3 regions of the Saccharopolyspora sp. NPDC003752 genome follow, and region 1 is predicted to be linked to each of the others. Evidence: riboswitches for the same ligand, from Rfam matches in the RefSeq annotation. Region 1 holds a riboswitch; each other region holds the start of a gene.

What was found. A riboswitch is a leader RNA that binds a small molecule or an ion and turns the genes downstream of it on or off. The one in region 1 is predicted to bind cobalamin.
Region 2: linked by a shared signal. The riboswitch ahead of ACWEV3_RS20570 (HoxN/HupN/NixA family nickel/cobalt transporter) and the one ahead of ACWEV3_RS27225 (putative cobaltochelatase) in region 1 are both predicted to bind cobalamin.
Region 3: linked by a shared signal. The riboswitch ahead of cobN (cobaltochelatase subunit CobN) and the one ahead of ACWEV3_RS27225 (putative cobaltochelatase) in region 1 are both predicted to bind cobalamin.

The regions. Positions count from the first base shown of each region.
Region 1 is NZ_JBSGJZ010000023.1:124,836-128,102, reverse strand. It holds gene ACWEV3_RS27225 (putative cobaltochelatase) at 1-1,801, opposite strand, end outside; cobalamin riboswitch at 1,834-2,005, opposite strand; gene ACWEV3_RS27220 (GNAT family N-acetyltransferase) at 2,224-2,691, opposite strand; gene ACWEV3_RS27215 (YbaB/EbfC family nucleoid-associated protein) at 2,881-3,267, shown strand, end outside.
Region 2 is NZ_JBSGJZ010000015.1:1,560-4,826, forward strand. It holds gene ACWEV3_RS20560 (LysR substrate-binding domain-containing protein) at 1-437, shown strand, start outside; gene ACWEV3_RS20565 (DUF1876 domain-containing protein) at 488-757, opposite strand; cobalamin riboswitch at 1,011-1,135, shown strand; gene ACWEV3_RS20570 (HoxN/HupN/NixA family nickel/cobalt transporter) at 1,213-2,268, shown strand; gene cobA (uroporphyrinogen-III C-methyltransferase) at 2,414-3,267, shown strand, end outside.
Region 3 is NZ_JBSGJZ010000015.1:7,040-10,306, reverse strand. It holds gene cobG (precorrin-3B synthase) at 1-952, opposite strand, end outside; cobalamin riboswitch at 1,039-1,225, shown strand; gene cobN (cobaltochelatase subunit CobN) at 1,320-3,267, shown strand, end outside.

The DNA.
Region 1 (3,267 bases):
GCTGCGTGCGAATCCGCCCGGTGAGCCCGGAATCCAGCGGCACGGTGGCCTTTCCGTCGGTCAGCAGCACGACCAGGGCGCGCCGTTGCGGGTCCCGCATCCGTTCGGTCTGCACCACCCGGTGCACGCGCAACAACCCGTCAGCCAGCGGCGTGCGGCCACCCGTGCGCAGCCTCCGCATCCGCGCGGCCGCGATGTCCACAGAGGACGTCGGCGGCAACGCGAGTTCCGCCGAGTCGCCGCGGAAGGTCACCACGCCGACCTTGTCGCGCCGCTGGTAGGCGTCCCGCAGCAGCGACAGGACGGCGCCGCTGACCGCCGACATCCGTTCCCGGGCGGCCATCGATCCCGACGCGTCCACCGCGAACAGCACCAGGTTCCCCTCGCGCCCCTCCCGGATGGCGCGCCGCAGGTCGTCGCCGCGCAGCACCAGCCCGGGGCCGCTGCGCCCGCGCGCGACCTGGTGCGGCGCCGCGGCGGCCAGCGTGGCCGCCAGGTGGATGCCGTGACCCTCCACAGTGGATGCCCGCGTCGTCCGGCCGCTCCGCGCCCGGGACCGCGACCGCCGCCCCGGCGCGCCGTCGCCGAGCCAGGGCACCTCCAGCAGCCGCGCCTGAAAAGCCGGCGCCGGCGCCGGCGGCGGCCGCTCCGCGGGCGCCCGGTCGTCGCTGCGCTCCTCCGAGCCGTCGGCTCCGCCGTCCGGCCCGGTGGGTCCTTCGGGCCCTTCCGGCGGCTGACCGCCGCCGTCCGGGCCTTCCGGCGGTTCGTCGTCGCCGTCGTCGGCGTGCTCCGCCGCCTCGGACAGGGCCTGTTGGAGCTGGTCCTCGTCGATGCCGGGCTCGTCGAACGGGTCGCGGCGGCGCCGGTGCGGCAGCGCGAGCCGGGCCGCCGCCTCGACGTCCTCCTCGGCGACCGCCTCGGCGCCGCGCCAGGCCGCGTGCGCGGTGGCGGTGCGCGCCAGCACGAGGTCGGCTCGCATGCCGTCGACGTCGAAGGACGCGCACAGCGCGGAGATCCGGCGCAGCTCGGCGTCCGGGAGGTCCACCGAGTCCACCCGGGCGCGGGCGGCGGCGATCCGCTCGGCCAGTTCGGCGTCGGCACCGGCCCACCTCGCGGCGAACCCGGCCGGGTCGGCTTCGAACGCCAAGCGGCGGCGCACCACCTCGGTCCGGGTCGCCACGTCCCGCGACGCGGCGACGTGCACGGTGAGGCCGAACCGGTCGAGCAGCTGCGGGCGCAGCTCGCCCTCCTCCGGGTTCATGGTGCCCACCAGCAGGAACGACGCCGCGTGCGAGACCGAAACGCCTTCCCGCTCGACGTGCGCGCGGCCCATCGCCGCGGCGTCCAGCAGGAGGTCCACGAGGTGGTCGTGCAGCAGGTTCACCTCGTCGACGTAGAGCACGCCCCGGTGCGCGGCGGCGAGCAGGCCGGGCTGGAAGGCGCGGACCCCTTCGGTCAGGGCGCGTTCCAGGTCGAGCGAGCCGATCAACCGGTCTTCGGTGGCGCCGACGGGGAGTTCGACGAGCTGGGCGGGTCGTTGCGCGGCTTCGGAGCCGTGCGGGCCGTCCGGGCACTGCGGGTCGGCGGCCTGCGGGGCGCAGCCGAAGCGGCAGCCGGTGATCACGTCGAGCGGCGGCAGCAGCGACGCCAGCGCACGCACCACGGTCGACTTCGCCGTGCCCTTCTCCCCTCGGACGAGCACGCCGCCGATGGCCGGGTGCACGGCGTTGAGCAGCAGCGCCAGCCGGAGGTCGTCGTGGCCGACGACGGCGGAGAAGGGGAAGCGCGGGGCAGCGGTCATGCCGGTGTTCCTTCCTCGGGGTTCGGACGCCCCGGTGGCGGGAACAAGGGGCGGCAGTGTCCTGACTCCCGGATCACCGCGCCCCTCCGGCCTTCCCAGGTCGCCCCGGTGGCTCGCGGGGGAGGGCCGCTCCCCGGTCACAGTGGCGCCGACCGTGCCGGATTCCCACCGGTTTCCTGGCGCACCCCTTGCATTCGGATCAAGGTGCATCGTCGCAGAACCGGCCCGGCGGACCAACCGACCGCGGCGACGACGAGACCAGCACCACTGCGGCCGGGGTCCGCGGGGGACTGTCACCGGCGGGCGGCGTGCAGCCCGTCGACGGGGCCGGCGAGGTGCCGTGAGCATTTTGTGCTGCCATAGCGACACAAAACGCTCACGGCCCCCGGCGACGATCACCACCAAGTCCCGAGTGGCACCGGTCACGCCCGCCGGCGGGGCTCCCGGCGCATGTCGACGTGCGGGATGCCGTCCTCGAGGTATTCCTCGCCGTCCTCGACGAAGCCGAAGGAGCGGTAGAACTCCTTGGCGTAGGTCTGGGCGGCGAGCACGGCAGGCGTGTGCTGCACCTCGGCGACCGCGGCGCGCATCAGCTTGCGCGCCAGCCCCAGCCCGCGCGCGCTCTTGGCGGTGCAGACCCGGCCGATGCGGAAGGTGCCGTCGGGGTCTTCCAGCAGCCGCAGGTAGCCGAGCACGTAGCCGTCGGCGGAGTCGATCCAGAAGTGGCGGGTGGTCTCCTCCAGGTCCCGACCGTCCAGCTCCGGGTAGGGGCATTCCTGTTCGACGACGAACACGTCGACGCGCAGGCGCAGCATCCGGTAGAAGTCCTCGGCGTCCAGGTCCGCGGTGTAGGCGCGGTGGACGGCGGTCGCGAGCGGCTGGAGGGTCACCCTTACCTGGATATCACAGCGAGGTCTCAATACCCGCATCCACCAGCACCGGGAGTAGTCAACGCCACTCCGGCCGCCGGCGGGCGGGCGCTGCTCTGATCGGGCCAGTTTCGCGCCGAATCGCTGACCCGCCGCCGAGACCGCGGTTAGCCTGCGCGAGATCGGGAGCCGAGCGGCCATGGGGGATTCGTGAGCGAACCGGTGTTCGGCGTCGACGGCGCGCGAACCGAGGAGGAGATCAGGCGCTGGGCCGACGGCATCCAGGCGAAGGCCGACCGCTACCAGCAGATGCAGCAGCAGGTGACGGCGGTCAAGGCCACCGCGGAGTCCCGCGACGGCGTGGTGCGGGTGACGGTCGACAGCGCCGGCGCGGTCACCGACCTGCAGATCACCGACGACGCGCGCCGGATGTCCGGCGCGGGTCTGGCGGAGTCGGTGCTGACGACCATGCGGCAGGCGCAGGCGGGCATCCGGGACCAGGTGGCCGAGGTCATGTCGGCCACGGTCGGCGACGACACCGAGACCGTCAACGCGGTCGTGTCGGCCTACCGCGAGCGCTTCCCCGATCCCGAGGCC
Region 2 (3,267 bases), on a different contig from region 1:
GCAGCGTCGACATCGCGCTGCTGATCGACCCGTCGGTCGGCGGGCGGAGCCGGGACGCGGGCTGGCTCCGGCTGGACTGGTACGCGGCACCGGACTGGGCGCCGCCGGGCCCCGGCGAGCCGCTGCCGATGGTCGTCTTCGACGAGCCGTGCACCACGCGGCGGCTCGCGGTCGACGCGGTGACCGGGATCGGCCGGCGTCCGGACCTGGTGTGCGAGGCCGCCGATCTGGCCGGGGTGCTCGCGGCCGCGCGGTCCGGCCTCGGCGTCGCGCTGCTGCCGTCGGCGAAGCCGCGCCTGGAAGGGCTGGTGGTGCGCGACGACCTCCCGCAGCTGGATCCCGCGCCGCTGCGGGTCCGGGCCCGCCCCGGACTCGACGACGACCTCGCGGACCTCGTCGCGAAGACGGCGCGCGAGGTGGTCGAAGCGCATTCGTGAGACATGCCGGAGGGCGCCCCCGGCGGGTCGGAGACGCCCCCGGCTCCGCGTCAGGCGGGCAGGTGCACGCGGCGGTGCAGGCGCTCGCCGATGTCGCTGGCCGCGTTGTCCAGCAGCTTGTGCGCCAGTTCGAACAGGGCGCGGGCGATCGCGATCTCGTCGCCGATCTGCGGTACCTCCGGGTCGTCCGGGTGGCGGCGCGCGGTGCCGTGCCCGTGCAGCGCCTGACCGCCCGGGGTGGTGAACCCGACGTCGGCGGTGGTCTTCGCGCCCGCCTCCACGACCTGCAGGTTCAGCGTGATGGTGTGGGTCTCGTTCATGGTCGCCTCCTGTCCCCGTCGGCCCGCGTTCCCGCAGGCCCTTGAGGTCGCCGTAGCCCAAGCATGCGCTGGCCGACCAGAGCAGCGGAAGACCGGTGTTCACCCGTCCGGGTTGCCCCGTTCGGCCGCGCAGACCGGTAAGCGCGACGTACCCAACCGGCCCTCGTCGCCAAACAAGGCCTTCGCGTGATCGGCTTCACCCGGGGTTTGACCTCGGGTCGCGGGGCAGGCAAGGATACGGCCGCCGACAGTGCAGGAACCCGGTGCGAATCCGGGACGGTCCCGCCACTGTGACCGGGGAGTGGGCCCCACTCGTTGCCACGGCTGCGTGCAGCTGGAAGGCCGGGGTGCCGCGTCGATTCGGGAGTCAGGAGACTGCGCGCCGGCCCCGCGCCGCGCCGCGGCGTGCGGACACCGAGCCCCTCGGGCGGGAAACCCAGGAGGTCGGATATCCCATGTCTCGGGATGCCGAAGAGAGTCGGCCGCAGGCCGGCTGGGGCGCCATCGAGCGCCGGAAAGCAGCGGTCGTGCTGGCCGCCGTCGGAGTGCTCCACCTGGCGGGTTGGGGCGCGTACCTGCTGCAGCAGCAGGAGTTCGGCGCTGTGGGAGGGCTGGCCGCCGCGGGGATGACCGCGTACCTGCTCGGATTGCGCCACGGGTTCGACGCCGACCACGTCGCGGTGATCGACGACGCCACGCGGCTGCTGATGCAGCGCGGCAGGCGACCGGTGTCGACCGGCATGTGGTTCGCCCTCGGGCACGCCAGCGTCGTGCTCTTCCTCGCCGTCGCGGTCGCTTTCATCGCCGGGCCCGCCGCGCAGCAGTGGGCCGAGGAGGCCGGCGTGCGGGTCGCCACGGCGGTGGACCTGATCGTGATCGCGGTCCTGACCGCGCTGGCCGTGCTCAACGCGCTGGTGCTGCGCGATGCCCTGCGGCTGCTGCGCCGCGCCCGCCGCGGCGCGGTCGACGAGGCCGAGGTCGAGCTGGTGCTCGGGCGGCGCGGCCTGCTCGCCCGGGTGCTGCGGGGGCGGATGCGCAACGTGGCCCGCTCCTGGCACCTGTTCGGCATCGGGCTGCTGTTCGGGCTCGGCATGCAGACCGCCACCGAGATCACCGTGCTCGCCATGGTCTCCCCGACCGAGCACCTGTCCGCGATCGCCGTGCTGAGCCTGCCGCTGCTGTTCGCCGCCGGAATGTGCACAGTGGACAGCGTGGACGGCATGCTGATGTCCCGGGCCTACACGTGGTCGCTGGCGCGGCCGCTGCGGCGGTTGTGGGTCAACGTGACGACCACCGCGCTGACGGTGGTGCTCGCCGCGGTCGTCGCGCTGGTCGTCCTCGCCGGGTTGCTCCAGGAGCTCGGCGCGTCCTTCGCGGAGCCGGTCGCGGCCATCGGCGACCACTTCGAGCTGCTCGGCTATCTGACGCTGGCCGCTTTCATGGCAGTATGGGGCGGCGCCGCGCTCTGGTGGAAAGTCGCCGCCCGCGGCGACGACGCGGAACGCGCGTGACCGGCGTCCACCGGCTGTGCCAGGTGGCGCCCCGAGGTCAGGCCGGTGATCGTGAGCCACGACGAGGTGGCCTACCGCGTGGCTGCGCCCCCGAGCACAAGGCCCCGGCGAGTTCGCCGGGGCGGAGCCGACATGGACTACGGACATGACCAAGCACACTGAACAGCACTACTTCGCCGGGCTCGACCTCGCCGGGAAGCGGGTGGTCGTCGTCGGCGCGGGCACCGTCGCGCAGCGCCGGGTCCCGCGCCTGATCAACTCCGGTGCGCTGGTCGACGTGATCGCGCCGGAGGCGACCCCGGCCGTCGAGGCGATGGCCGAGGCGGGCGACCTGACGTGGCACCGGCGCCCCTACGCCGACGGCGACCTGGAAGGTGCTTGGTACGTCGTGGCGTGCGCGACCGGGGCCGAGGTGAACGCCGCGGTCGCGGCCGAAGCCGAGCAGCGCCGCATCTTCTGCGTCCGCGCCGACGACGCCTCGCAGGGGACCGCCGTCACGCCCGCGGTGGCCCAGCACAGCGGGCTGCTGCTCGGGGTGCTGGCGGGCGGCGACCACCGGCGTTCCGCCGCCGTGCGGGACGGGCTCGTGGAGGCGTTGCGCACCGGTGTGGTCGACGAGTGGTCCGAGCCGCCGGCGCCGGGCGTCGCGCTCGTGGGCGGCGGCCCGGGCGACCCGGACCTGATCACGGTCCGCGGGCGCCAGCTGCTGGGCCGCGCGGACGTGGTGATCACCGATCGCCTGGCGCCGCGCGAGCTGCTCGAAGAGCTCGGCCCGCACGTGGAGGTGGTGGATGCCTCGAAGATCCCCTACGGGCGGGCGGCCAACCAGGACGTCATCAACTCGCTGCTGATCGAGCACGCCAAGGCCGGCAAGTTCGTGGTCCGGCTCAAGGGCGGCGACCCGTACCTGTTCGGGCGCGGGTTCGAGGAGCTGCTGGCGTGCGTCGAGGCCGGGATCGCGGTGACCACGGTTCCCGGGATCACCAGCGCTTTCTCGGC
Region 3 (3,267 bases), on a different contig from region 1:
CGGCACCGGCCGAGGACGGATCGACGAGCAGGCCGTGCGCGCCGAGTTCCGAGAGCCACCGACCGGCTTCGTCCAGCCGCAAGCCGGGCAGGACGACGGTCCGCCACGGCGTCAGGCGAAGTTCGCCCGCGGCGTCGGACGCGGCGGTGATGATATCCAGCTGGTCCCGCGACAGGCGGCCCAGTGGTGCCCCGGCCACCACCCCGACCGTTCCGTCGGACCGTTCCACCGCGCCGACCTGCGAATGCGTCGCCGGCGGGTTCGACGGGAGCGGCCCGCCCGGGACGGCGCCGAGGCGGTCGGCGATCCGGCGCGCACCGTCGTCGAGTTCGGCCAGCCGCCAAGCCGAGAGCCCTTGCTCGGCCTTCTCCGCCAGGAACGCCTCCGCCGCGGCGATGGCGACGCCGGCGGCCTGGTCCGGGGTCGATCGCACTCCGGAATCCACGCCGGCGAGCACCAGCGCCAGGGTGTCCGCGCGCTCCGCGAGCAGGCCGACATCGGCGCCAAGCGAGATGACGTCCGCGCGGCCGTCGTCGATGGCGAACAGGAAACGTCCGGGCAGGTCCGCCAACGACGGCGTCGCGCAGAGCGCCGCGTCGAGTTCCCGGGCCACCGCCCGCACGTCGACCAGCTCGCGGCCGTCCGCCGAGGGCGAGCCGATGATGTTGCGGACCCGTTCGTGCGTTGCCGAGGGCAGCAGCCCCGCCGCCCGGAGCCCGGCGGCGAGTTCCTCCTCCGCTCCCGCGGGCAGTCCGCGCACCTGCACGTTCGCCCGCGAGGTGAGCTCCGCGCCGCCGTCGCCGAGCGCCGCGGCCGCCGCGATCGCCCGGACCTGAGGCGGCGTGAGCACGCCGCCCGGGACGCGGATGCGGGCCAGTCCGCCGTCGGCTGCCTCGTGCACCCGCAGCGCGCCGGGACACGCGTCCCGCTCTGGTCTGGCTCTGTGCAACACCCGGCTGATACTACGGACCCAGGTAGTTGCGGACGCAAAACAAGCGCGGTGCGACGTGCGTCATGCCCGCGCCGCTTGACGTAAGATCACCCCGTTGCGAAGAGTGGTCGCAGCATTCAGCGGCGACGGTGGAGGAAGCCGGTGCGAATCCGGCGCGGTCCCGCCACTGTCACCGGGGAGCGGACTCCAGGGAAGTCACTGTCCTAACTGGACGGGAAGACGGAGCGAGCGCTGATCCGGGAGCCAGGAGACTCCGGTCGCCGCGACCTACGAACCGGGGCGAGGACCCCGAGGGAGGTGCCGTCATGCGCTGCGCACGCGCGCCCAGGCCCCGCGACGCCGGTCGCCACGCCGAGGAGCGGTCCGCATGATCCTACTTCTGTCCACTTCGGACACCGATCTGCTCAGCGCGCGGGCCGCCGACGCCGAGTACCGGCTCGGCAACCCGGCGCGGCTGGGCGTGGACGACCTGCCCCCGCTGCTGGAGGACGTCGACCTCGTCGTCGTGCGGCTGCTCGGCGGCCGCCGGGCCTGGGAAGAGGGCCTGGACTCGCTGCTCGCGGGCCCGCGCCCGGTGATCGTGCTCGGCGGCGAGCAGGCGCCGGACGCGGAACTGATGGAATGCTCGACCGTGCCGGGCGGGGTGTGCGCCGAAGCGCACCGCTACCTCGCCCACGGCGGCCCGGACAACCTGGCTCAGCTGCACCGCTTCCTGTCCGACACGATCCTGCTCACCGGGCACGGCTTCGAGCCGCCGGCGGAGACCCCGACCTGGGGCGTGCTGGAGCGGACCCCGCGGCGCACCGAAGGCCCGACCGTCGCCGTGCTCTACTACCGCGCGCACCACATGGCGGGCAACACCGCGTTCGCGAACGCGCTGTGCGAGGCCATCGAAGACGCCGGTGGCCAGGCATTGCCGCTGTTCTGCGCCTCCCTGCGGGCGCCCGATCCGCAGCTGCTGGAGCAGCTCGGCCGGGCGGACGCGCTGGTCGTCACCGTGCTCGCCGCGGGCGGCACGAAGCCCGCCACCGCTTCCGCCGGCGGTGACGACGAGGCGTGGGACGTCGGCGCGCTCGCCGAACTCGACATCCCGATCCTGCAGGGGCTGTGCCTGACCAGCAGCCGCGAGGCCTGGGAGGACAACGACGAGGGCCTGTCGCCGCTGGACATGGCCACGCAGGTCGCCGTGCCCGAGTTCGACGGCCGCCTGATCACCGTGCCCTTCTCCTTCAAGGAGAACGATGCCGAGGGGCTGCCGGTCTACGTGGCCGACCGCGAACGGGCGGCCCGGGTCGCCGGCATCGCGGTCCGGCACGCGACGCTGCGGCACGTGCCGCCGCAGGACAAGCGCCTGGCGCTGATGCTGTCGGCCTACCCGACCAAGCACTCCCGGATCGGCAACGCCGTCGGCCTGGACACGCCGGTCAGCGCGGTCCGCCTGCTGCGGGCGCTGCGCGAGCGGGGCTACGACATCGGACCCGAGGATGGCCCCGACGCGCTGCCAGGCGTCGCGGACCAGGACGGCGATGCGCTGATCCACGCGCTGATCGCCGCCGGTGGCCAGGACCGCGACTGGCTGTCCGAGGAGCAGCTCAGCGGGAACCCGGTCCGCATCCCCGCGCGCCGGTACGCGAGCTGGTTCGCGACGCTGCCCGAGGACCTGCGCACCGCCATCGAGCAGCACTGGGGACCGCCGCCGGGCGAGCTGTTCGTCGACCGCTCCCAGGACCCGGAAGGCGAGATCGTGCTCGCCGCCGTCCGCGCGGGCAACGTCGTGCTCATGGTGCAGCCGCCGCGCGGTTTCGGCGAGAACCCGATCGCGATCTACCACGACCCGGACCTGCCGCCGAGCCACCACTACCTGGCGGCCTACCGCTGGCTGATCGACGAGTTCGGCGCGCACGCCATGGTGCACCTGGGCAAGCACGGCAACCTCGAATGGCTGCCCGGGAAAACGGCGGGCATGTCCGCCTCGTGCGCCCCGGACGCCGCGATCGCCGACCTCCCGCTGATCTACCCGTTCCTGGTCAACGACCCCGGCGAGGGCACCCAGGCCAAGCGCCGGGTGCACGCCACCCTGGTCGACCACCTCGTGCCGCCGATGGCCCGCGCGGAGAGCTACGGCGACATCGCCCGGCTGGAACAGCTCCTCGACGAGCACGCCAACATCTCGGCGATGGACCCGGCGAAGCTGCCCGCGATCCGCAGCCAGATCTGGACGCTCATGCAGGCCGCCAAGCTCGACCACGACTTGGGGCTCGACGAACGGCCGCACGACGCGGAATTCGACGACATGCTGCTGCACGTCGACGGCT